2 regions of the Laceyella tengchongensis genome follow, and region 2 is predicted to be linked to the other one. Evidence: riboswitches for the same ligand, from Rfam matches in the RefSeq annotation. Region 2 holds a riboswitch; the other holds the start of a gene.
What was found. A riboswitch is a leader RNA that binds a small molecule or an ion and turns the genes downstream of it on or off. The one in region 2 is predicted to bind lysine.
Positions count from the first base shown of each region.

Region 1: it holds a riboswitch for lysine, as region 2 does, so the genes downstream of both, QQZ12_RS16075 (amino acid permease) here and QQZ12_RS03040 (aspartate kinase) in region 2, are expected to answer to the same signal.

Region 1 is NZ_FXTU01000012.1:45,070-49,965, reverse strand. It holds partial or broken gene ant(6) (aminoglycoside 6-adenylyltransferase) at 1-777, shown strand, start outside; gene QQZ12_RS16080 (LysE family translocator) at 824-1,429, opposite strand; lysine riboswitch at 1,715-1,903, shown strand; gene QQZ12_RS16075 (amino acid permease) at 2,018-3,463, shown strand; gene QQZ12_RS16070 (DUF2269 family protein) at 3,717-4,172, opposite strand; gene QQZ12_RS16065 (antibiotic biosynthesis monooxygenase family protein) at 4,225-4,512, opposite strand; gene acpS (holo-ACP synthase) at 4,700-4,896, shown strand, end outside.
Region 2 is NZ_FXTU01000001.1:616,643-621,538, reverse strand. It holds gene QQZ12_RS03045 (ABC transporter permease) at 1-725, opposite strand, end outside; gene QQZ12_RS03040 (aspartate kinase) at 971-2,200, opposite strand; lysine riboswitch at 2,428-2,614, opposite strand; gene QQZ12_RS03035 (RNA ligase family protein) at 2,770-3,549, shown strand; gene QQZ12_RS03030 (HD domain-containing protein) at 3,542-3,814, shown strand; gene QQZ12_RS03025 (AAA family ATPase) at 3,840-4,637, shown strand; gene QQZ12_RS03020 (SCP2 sterol-binding domain-containing protein) at 4,671-4,896, opposite strand, start outside.

The sequences.
Region 1 (4,896 bases), on a different contig from region 2:
AAGGTTTGCGCACCAACAAGAACATTCGACCGGATAAATTTCAGGATTATGATATCTCCTATTTCGTCACCGATCTTGACTCATTTAAAGAGAATGATTTGTGGCTGGATGCATTCGGTCATCGTCTGTTTATGCAAAAGCCAGAAGACATGGAGCTTTTCCCGCCGGAGTTGGGCAATTGGTTTTCGTATCTCATCTTATTTGATGATGGCATTAAGCTAGATCTCACCCTGATTCCGTTGGCAGAAGTGGAAGAGTATTTTGCCGATAGCGACGGCTTGGTGCAAGTCCTCCTTGATAAAGATGGTCTGGTCAAACAGGAAGTGGTGGCCAGCGACAGGCAATATTGGATTAAAAAACCGACCGCAAGGGAGTTTGATGATTGTTGCAATGAGTATTGGTGGGTTTCCACATATATTGTGAAAGGTGTGGCGAGAAAGGAAATCCTGTTTGCTATCGACCACTTAAATGAGAATGGAAAACCCAATTTGATTGCGGATGATGTCTTGGCATATTGGGTCTGAGCAAGGTTTTTCTTTCAGTTTGGGGAAAAATTATAAATTTATAGAGCGCTATCTGCCCGAACAAGATTGTCAAAAGTTGTTGTCCACCTATTCTGAGAACAGTTACGAAAACATGTGGCAATCGCTATTCACTTGTCACGAGCTGTTTAGAAAATATGCCAAAGCCGTGTCAAAAAACCTTGGATATCCTTATCCCAATTATGATGAAGTGATTACCAAGTATACAGAGGAAATCTATCATTCTTTGAACTGATCGCGTTGATAAAGGGGTTCATCTTGAGCGAGTGGATCGTTGAGGCTTATCCGCTGAAAATGAAGTGGCTTACACCCCGGATGAGGAAGCTGGCGCCATAGACGGCTAAGAGCAGGCTCGCTCCCCTCATGAAGATTTGTAGGAGGGTGGGTTTGACAAAATGACGGCAATGGCTAACCGCAAAGGAGAGCAAGGAGTTCCACAGACAGGAGCCGAGCAGAAGCCAAGCAAAAGCGGACCAGATGAAGTCAATGGATTGTTGACTGATGCTGCTGTAGATGCCAAGCCAGGACAACAGGTCGCTGGGATTGATCAAGCCAAGACAAAATCCTTTCATCATCGCTGAAACCGGATCGGGAAAGGAAACGGAAAGCAACGAGATCGTCATGTTGGAACGCAGGCCCAATTGAATGAGGAAAAGGCCGCCGATGATGGAGAAGATGGCACGTACCCATTCATGCGCAAGCCAATCTGACAACCCATACAACAGAATCAGCATGAAAAACAGATTGGAAAAAACGTCACCCAATCCCACTAGCCATGACAAATAAAATCCCCGATTCATGCCGAGTTTGATCATCTCCAGATTGGCCGGTCCGACAGGGGTGGACAAGGCCAAACCCAGCAGCAAGAAATGAAACCAACTTTCCATCGGCGTTTCTCCCATCCGCTTCGCTTGATTGAACTACTACATGGTATGCTTTTACGTGCCGGGACTTGCCTTTAATAGTATCCTCAGAAAACAGGATGCAAGCTTGGTAAGCTTTCAATGCCGCTTTTTCACTTGCGGAACAAATAAGCGAGACGTCTGGTTGAGTTAATTAAATGGTTTTAGTATGTTTTACCTGTATATTAACATTGAAAAATGACTAAGGTTAGCTTATACTCGTTACATACGAACCAGAAATCGAATAGGTAAACCCTCATCGGATCTCTTCGGTGAGGTAGAGGTCGCGGTTTTTATGAGTAGTTGATTGGAGACACAGAGAAGTCGGCGAAAATCAATGAAAGGAAAGACCGCCGAAGCTTCATTGTGTTCTCTGATCAGTGAGGCTGGGGCTGTGCTCGAATAGGGGCAGCACTGTCACATTTGCCTGCCAAGCAAATGTGTTGCGCTATCTTGCGGGGATTTGGTGTGAGTATGGTAATATGCCGTCCAAATCAGGTGCATCGTCATTGGGCGGTATTTTTATTATCCTGACCACCTCGCCATACTATAACAGTAGAGAGGTGTTTTTTCATGAGCAGAGGAAAATCGGGTGGCGATTTGAAACGCGACTTAAAAGCCAGGCATCTGATGATGATTGCCATCGGCGGCTCCATCGGGACAGGGGTCTTTTTGGCCAGCGGCTCCGCGATTCAACAAGCGGGCCCTGGAGGGGCGTTGGTCGCATACATGGCCATTGGTATGATGGTGTACTTCTTGATGACCAGCCTGGGGGAGTTGGCCACCTATATGCCAGTCTCCGGCTCCTTCAGCACATATGCCAGCCGTTTTGTTGACCCGGCCTTCGGTTTCGCTTTGGGTTGGAATTATTGGTACAATTGGGCGATCACCATTGCAGTGGAATTGTCGGCAGGCTCGATTATCATGAAATATTGGTTCCCTGATTCGCCTGCCATCTTATGGAGTGCGTTGTTTCTGGTGCTGATGTTCGCCTTGAATGCGTTATCGGTCAAAGGATATGGTGAATCGGAGTATTGGTTTTCCTTCATCAAAGTGGCAACAGTTATCATTTTTATTGTGGTCGGTTTGTTGATGATTGTCGGCATTCTGGGTGGACAAGCCGTCGGCACCAAGAACTGGACGGTGGGAGAGGCACCATTTAGCGGCGGGTTGATGGGGATCATCAGCGTATTTATGATTGCTGGTTTTTCATTCCAAGGGACGGAACTGGTCGGCGTGGCCGCGGGAGAGAGTGAGAACCCAAGCAAAAACGTGCCGCGGGCGATTCGGCAAGTGTTTTGGCGGATCTTGTTGTTCTATGGTTTGGCGATTTTGGTGATTGGCACGATTCTCCCGTATACGCATCCGAACTTAGCCGGCGGAGATGTAGATGCTATCGCCAAAAGCCCGTTCACACTGGTGTTTGAACGCGCTGGTTTCGCCTTTGCCGCTTCCGTGATGAATGCGGTGATATTGACGTCTGTTTTGTCCGCTGGCAACTCGGGGATGTACGCTTCCACAAGGATGTTGTGGATGTTGGCTAAAGAAGGGAAGGCGCCGAAGATTTTTGCCAGACTGACGAAAAATGGCGTACCGATTTATGCTTTGTTGGCTACGGCGTTGATCGGGGGATTGGCTTTCCTCGCTTCGTTGGTTGGGGAAGGGACGATCTACATTTGGTTGCTGAACGCTTCCGGCTTGACCGGGTTTATCGCATGGCTGGGAATTGCGATCAGTCACTACCGTTTCCGCCGCGCCTATGTGCGTCAAGGAAGGGACTTGGCCGACCTGCCATACAAAGCCAAATGGTTCCCGTTTGGGCCGTTGTTTGCTTTCACCCTCTGCTTGATCGTAATTGTGGGACAAAACTACCAAGCATTGTTGGGACAAACGATTGACTGGTATGGGCTGTTGGTTTCATATATCGGTATTCCTGTGTTCTTGGCCTTTTATCTCGGTTATAAATGGACGAAGAAAACCAAGCTCATTCCATTGGAAAAATGCGTGTTGGATGATTGATTAGACCAGCTACACACGACAGGATGATGATAACAACCCCGGTGCGAACGACGAGTTCCGCTGGGGTTTTTTTGTAAGCGGACTAGGGAGGAGAGGGTTGTAGGAACGAAAGGGATGGCAAAGGGATCGACGCAAGAATGATAGAACCTTCCTTGATTGATATTGCGTATATAGAGGAATGACTGGACGTCTGCCCTGTTTCTAGCAGCAAATAAAAGCTTCATGACCAAATGGCCATGAAGCTTTTGCTGGCTTATGCCAATTTGACGGTGGCGAAGAAGATCAGCACCGCCATCAGCAATAGTGAAATATTGAGCAACATGATGTAACGCTTGATGATGGACTGCGCCTTTGCGCTCTCGATGCCGCTGGCTTGCACTTGGTTCAGCGCCTTGCGGCCGTAAATGACGACAAACAAGATGAACAAAAGGACAACCACGCTACCGAAACGCTCTTTGACGATCAGCCACAGCGGCTTCTCGCCGTCTACTTGCATCAGCATGTACATACCAGTGATCAGGGACAACACTGCACTGGGCATAAACATGGTCATATTCCAGCGTTGGGCGCGATTCAATGCGTGCGACATGGTGTCGAGGTTGTTGGAGCGAGTCGCGTCACGCAACACCATGGCCATCAGGCTGATGCCGCCAAACCAAGTGGCGACGAACAGAACATGCAAAAATTTAACAACTAATCCTGCAGTCATGAAGAAAGTCACTCCTTGTAAGTCATTTGGTATTGAATGAGCGCGGGTAAGGTTATGTTATCCTTACATGATAACTGCTCAGCTCAGGCCGGTTGGCTTCACCGGTACGTCCGCCGTGAGCGCGCTTAAAGTGGTCGCTTTCCACCCATGCGCGATAATCTTCTTTGGATTTGAAAACGGTTTCCACAAGGACATGGGAACCATCTTCCGCCTCCAACAAACGAAACGAGACGAAACCGGGAACCCTGCTCATCGATTCGGGCGCGTTGCTGAAACGTTCCCGCAACATCGCCAGATGCTCAGGGGATGTGATGTTGATGCGGTTATTCACCTGATACATGGAGAAGCCTCCTCATCAAACCATATTCCTTATCTACTATACCATTAATTTACCGTTGGGAAGACCGTAAAAAAACGGATGTCAACTCCACAGGGCGGTTGGTGATCTCTTTTTCGTTGTGTTATGCTCTTTTTGATAATCAGCGGGCTATTTGCTGTGGGCTTGCTCTGATTGAGAGGTGAAGCAAGTGATTTGGGGGATTGGAACCGACATCGTCGAGTTGGAACGCATTGAGCGATTGGGTTGTGAACGGCTGGCCAGTCGTATCTTGACTGCGGAGGAATGGGCGAGAATGCCTGAACAGCCACGTCGCTGTTTGGAATATGTTGCGGGGCGGTTTGCCGCCAAAGAAGCGATTTCCAAAGCATTGGGGACGGGGATTGG
Region 2 (4,896 bases):
ACAAAACTGCCCGTCAACACCCCGACCGTGAGCGGTCCCAACACGGTGACCACAGGTAAAATCGCGTTGCGGATCGTATGGCGGACGATCACGAACAAGGGTGGCAACCCTTTGGCTCTGGCCGTACGCACATAATCTTGCGTCAAGACCTCGACCATGCTCGACCGCATCAACCGAGTCACGCTAGCTAGAGGGAACGCGGCCAGCGCGATTGTTGGCATCACAGTAGACGCGAACCCTTCCCACGTGGCCACTGGCAAAAGCTCCCACTCGACCCCCAAATATTTTTGCAAGATCGGAGCCAGCACAAAGCTAGGCACAGAGATCCCCAACACCGCCACCAGCATGGAGAAATAGTCCAGCGACCTGTTTTGCTTGAGCGCGGCCACGACGCCCAAAGCAAGGCCAGCCACAACCGCTACCAACAACGCTTGCGCCCCCAACTGGGCCGAGACGGGAAAACCTTCCGCCACAATCTCATTGATCGAGCGAGTTTCATATTTGAAGGAAGGGCCCAAATCCAGCGACACCAGATTTTTCATATAATGGACATACTGAACGGGCAGCGGATCGTCCAATTGGTAATAAGCATACAAATTACGCAACACTTCTTCGGGTAGTTTTTTTTCATTGCTGAACGGATCGCCCGGAATCGCTTTCATCATAATGAATGTGACCGTCGCGATCACCCAGAGTGTCAACACCATCTGTAACAATCGGGACATCACATATTTGACCAACGCCAACACCTCCTGAAACAATGATAGATGGATCGATTCAATTATTTTAATCATCACCTAAACAATGATTTTCAGTCAATAAATAATTTTATCATTAATCTGTTTATTATAACTCCACTTGGCTTTACTCAGCAGAATAGGGATTCCCATCTACTCCGGTTCATTATATGAGATGAGATCACAGAATAGAAAAGGCAGTCCGCCCTCCCCAGACAGACTGCCTCTCTTGTCTACACTTTGACTTCGATCCGATCCAGGCCAAACGCCGAATGTAGGCGGCGCGCCCCTTCCAGAGCCTGCTCCCGCTCCACCACGCAGGAAATTTTAATCTCGGAAGTGGAAACCATTTTCACCCGAATGCCCGCTTCGCTTAACGTGGCAAACATCTTGGCCGCTACACCCGGGCGGGCCATCATCCCCACGCCCACCGCGGAAACCTTGGCCAATCCCCCTTCATACAAAATCTTGGCAAAGCCCAACTCACTTTGCGCCGCCTCCAATACCTGCCGCGCTTCCAAGCCTACTTCTTCATTCACACTGAAAGCCACATCAACCCGTTCATGATCATGTTCGCTCTGGACGATGATATCCACATTGATGTGCGCCTCGGCCAACAATCCAAACAGCCGCGTCAACGTTTCTTCATGATTCGGCAATCCCAACACCTTGATTCGTGCCACTTGCAGGTCGTGTGCGATGCCGCTGACATGATGCGAGGTTTCCATCTCATTTTCCCCCTTAATCCAAGTGCCCGATTCATTGACAAAGCTAGAGCGCACCACTAATTTCACCTTATTCCGCAACGCGGCTTCCACCGAACGTGGATGAAGCACGCCCGCCCCCAAGTGGGCCAGTTCCAACATCTCTTGGTATGAAATCTCATCCATCTTCTGCGCCGCCGGAATTACGCGGGGATCTGCCGTATACACGCCTTCGACATCCGTGTAGATCTCGCAATAATCAGCTCCCAACGCAGCCGCCAATACAACGGCCGTCGTATCTGAGCCGCCCCTTCCCAATGTCGTGATCTCCCGTTGAGAAGAAATCCCTTGAAACCCGGCGACGACCACAATTTCCCCTTGATCCAACGCCGTAGTGATCGTCTCCGTGTTCACATCATGAACCATCGCCCGACCATGGACACAATCGGTGGTAATCCCTGCTTGCCAGCCAGTGAGCGAGCGGGCTTTCAATCCTTTCCGATGCAAGGCCATGGTTAATAACGCGATGCTCACTTGTTCACCTGTCGCAAGCAACATATCCATCTCGCGGGGAGAAGGGTGTGGATGAATCTCTTTGGCCATCCCAACCAATTGATCTGTGGACTTCCCCATCGCCGACACCACTGCCACACAACGCTTCCCTTGTTCATAGGTACGAGCTATGATCTCTGCTACGGCTTGAATCCGTTCAATGCTTCCTACCGAGGTACCGCCAAACTTTTGCACCACGATGCTCATGCTTACTCTCCTCTCGATTCTGCATAGCTGGCTGGGGCCTGACTGGCAAAGCAAACTGACCCCTAAAAGCGGCGGACAAACCGGTTTTCCTTAAACCGATGGGTGTTAAAAAACCGCAGATATGAATCAGACATGACCCAGAAAGGCCTGTAAAAAAACAGAAAAGGCCACAGCAGAGAATCGCTCGCTGTCGCCTTTGTTTTTTTTCGCTCCAGCTCGCTCATCTACTGCGGATTAGCGCTTCACAAAAGCAACCCATGCGCTTTTGTGACAGTCCTGTTCCTGTTCGGATACAGTCCCAGCCTGCTTTCTGTCGGGTCTTCCAGCAAACTTCGGCGGCGTTTCCCTTTCCTTGTCCATCAACGGCCCGTCCTCCGAACAAGTACTCATGAAACCCGCGCCTCTACTCCACAATGAGTGGCGAGAATTCAAATAAAATATTAATTTTTATGATATTAACATAGCTCGATCCGAGTTGGCAAGGGCAAAAAAACATTTGCTCAAGACATTTTCACACTGATTCTTTATGATTAACATATAAATCAAAATATATTTAAAGGATGAAGCGGATGATCAAATATCCTCGCACACGCCATTTGTCGGGGTCAGGACTGCAACCCGGCGATGAAGACTTAAACATAGCAACTTATAAGGAACTGATCGGACGGCATATTGTCATCGAAGAGAAGATGGACGGGTCCAACACGGGCATCCGTTTTACCCCGGACGGCTCCTTGCTATTGCAAAGCCGCGGGCATTACTTGACGGGTGGCCCCCGAGAGCGGCAATTCGCCTTGTTCAAAAGCTGGGCTCACCACCATGCCCCTGCGCTTTGGGATTTGCTCACCGACCGATATATCATGTATGGCGAATGGATGTATGCCAAACACACCATCTTTTACACCGACTTGCCCCATTATTTTTTGGAATTTGATATTTACGACACACAAGCCGGTGCCTTCCTTTCCACAGCCAAACGGCGGGAATTCTTGGCCAAAGCGCCTTTTATCGTTTCGGTGAGGGTCTTGTATGAAGGCGTCGCTGCCAGAAAAAACACCTTACCGGATTGGATCGCCCCTTCCCCGTTCATTGCCGCAGACCATTTGGAACAACTAAGGCAACTAGCCGACCTTTTGGGACTGCAGCCCGAACTGGCTTGGCGGGAAACGGACCCTTCCGGATTGATGGAGGGTTTGTATATAAAAGTGGAAGAGGGCGATTTTGTGCAAAACCGTTACAAATGGGTGCGTTCCGACTTTTTGCAAACCATCATCGATTCCGAATCCCACTGGATGAACCGGCCACTCATTCCCAATCAATTGCGGAAAGGAGTGAATCTTTTTGATTGATTCTGTACCATTTAACCGCCAGCAAGCTCTTGACCAATTCCCTTGGTTGCAAACACTTAGCCACGTGAACCAAGATCCACATTATCATGGGGAAGGGGATGTGCTATCCCACACATGGATGGTGGTGGATGAACTTCGCCGGCTCCCCGCGTGGCAAGCCTTGGCACCGGCTGAGCAATCCTTGTTGCTAAAGGCCGCCCTGTTTCATGATATCGGCAAAGACATGCACAAAGATCGGCGACGACGGCCGCATCCATGCTCCTAATCATGCCAAAGTCGGTGCCCAGATCGTGAGAGAGAAAATGCAGGCCCTACCGCTTCAAGAGCGGGAGATGTTGGTACAACTCGTCCGGCATCACGGTTTGCCATTGTGGTTTTTTGAAAAGCCCGACCCCGAGAAAGCGGTGGTTGGCGCCAGCTGGCATATCCGCCTCGATTGGGTAGCCATGTTGGCCGAAGCTGATGTGCGCGGGCGAATTTGCCCAGACCAAGCGGAATTGTTGGAGCGGATCGCCTATTTCCGCCAATATGCCACCGAACTGGGCTGCTACACACAACCCAAACCCTTCGCCAACAACCATACCCGCTTTCGTTATTTTCGTAGCGACCACCTGCGGATCGACGACGTGCTATATGATGATACCGACTTCGAAGTGATCATGATGTCTGGATTACCCGGTGCGGGCAAAGACACCTGGATTAGCTTGAACCATCCGGATCTCCCAGTCGTTTCCTTGGATCGCATCCGGCATGAACGCCGCATCTCTCCTACCGCCAATCAGGGAGAAGTGGTCAGCATCGCCAAAGAAGAGGCCAAATGTCTGTTGCGAAGAAAACAACCATTCATCTGGAACGCCACCAATCTCACTCGGCATTTACGCGATCCACTCGTTGATCTATTCGCTTCCTATGGCGCGCATGTCAGCATCGTGTATATCGACGCGCCGCTTACGCTGTTGTTGTCCCGCAATCGAAGCCGGAAACAGGCCGTTCCCGCAGCAACGATCCGCAAGCTGTTGCAAAAATTAGAAGTTCCTACAGCCGAGGAAGCGCACCAGGTACGGTGGATCGAAAGCGAACAAGCCTGACTCCCTATGGAAGCCAGGCTTCTCTTTCGCCCGTTAGCTAGCGTAATGCTTTAATACCTTTTGCAAACGGAGCGCAGCTTCAATCGAGCCTTTTACTTTCAGCTTGCCCATCATTACCGCCGTCGTCGCTCCCAGTTTCCCCGTGACGAGCTTCAGCAAATCCTCATCTTTGATCTGCAATGAACAAGTGGGCTCCCATTTGTTTCCTTCGGCCCACTCCGCTTGTCCATCTGCAAACCGCACCTGATATATCCCACTG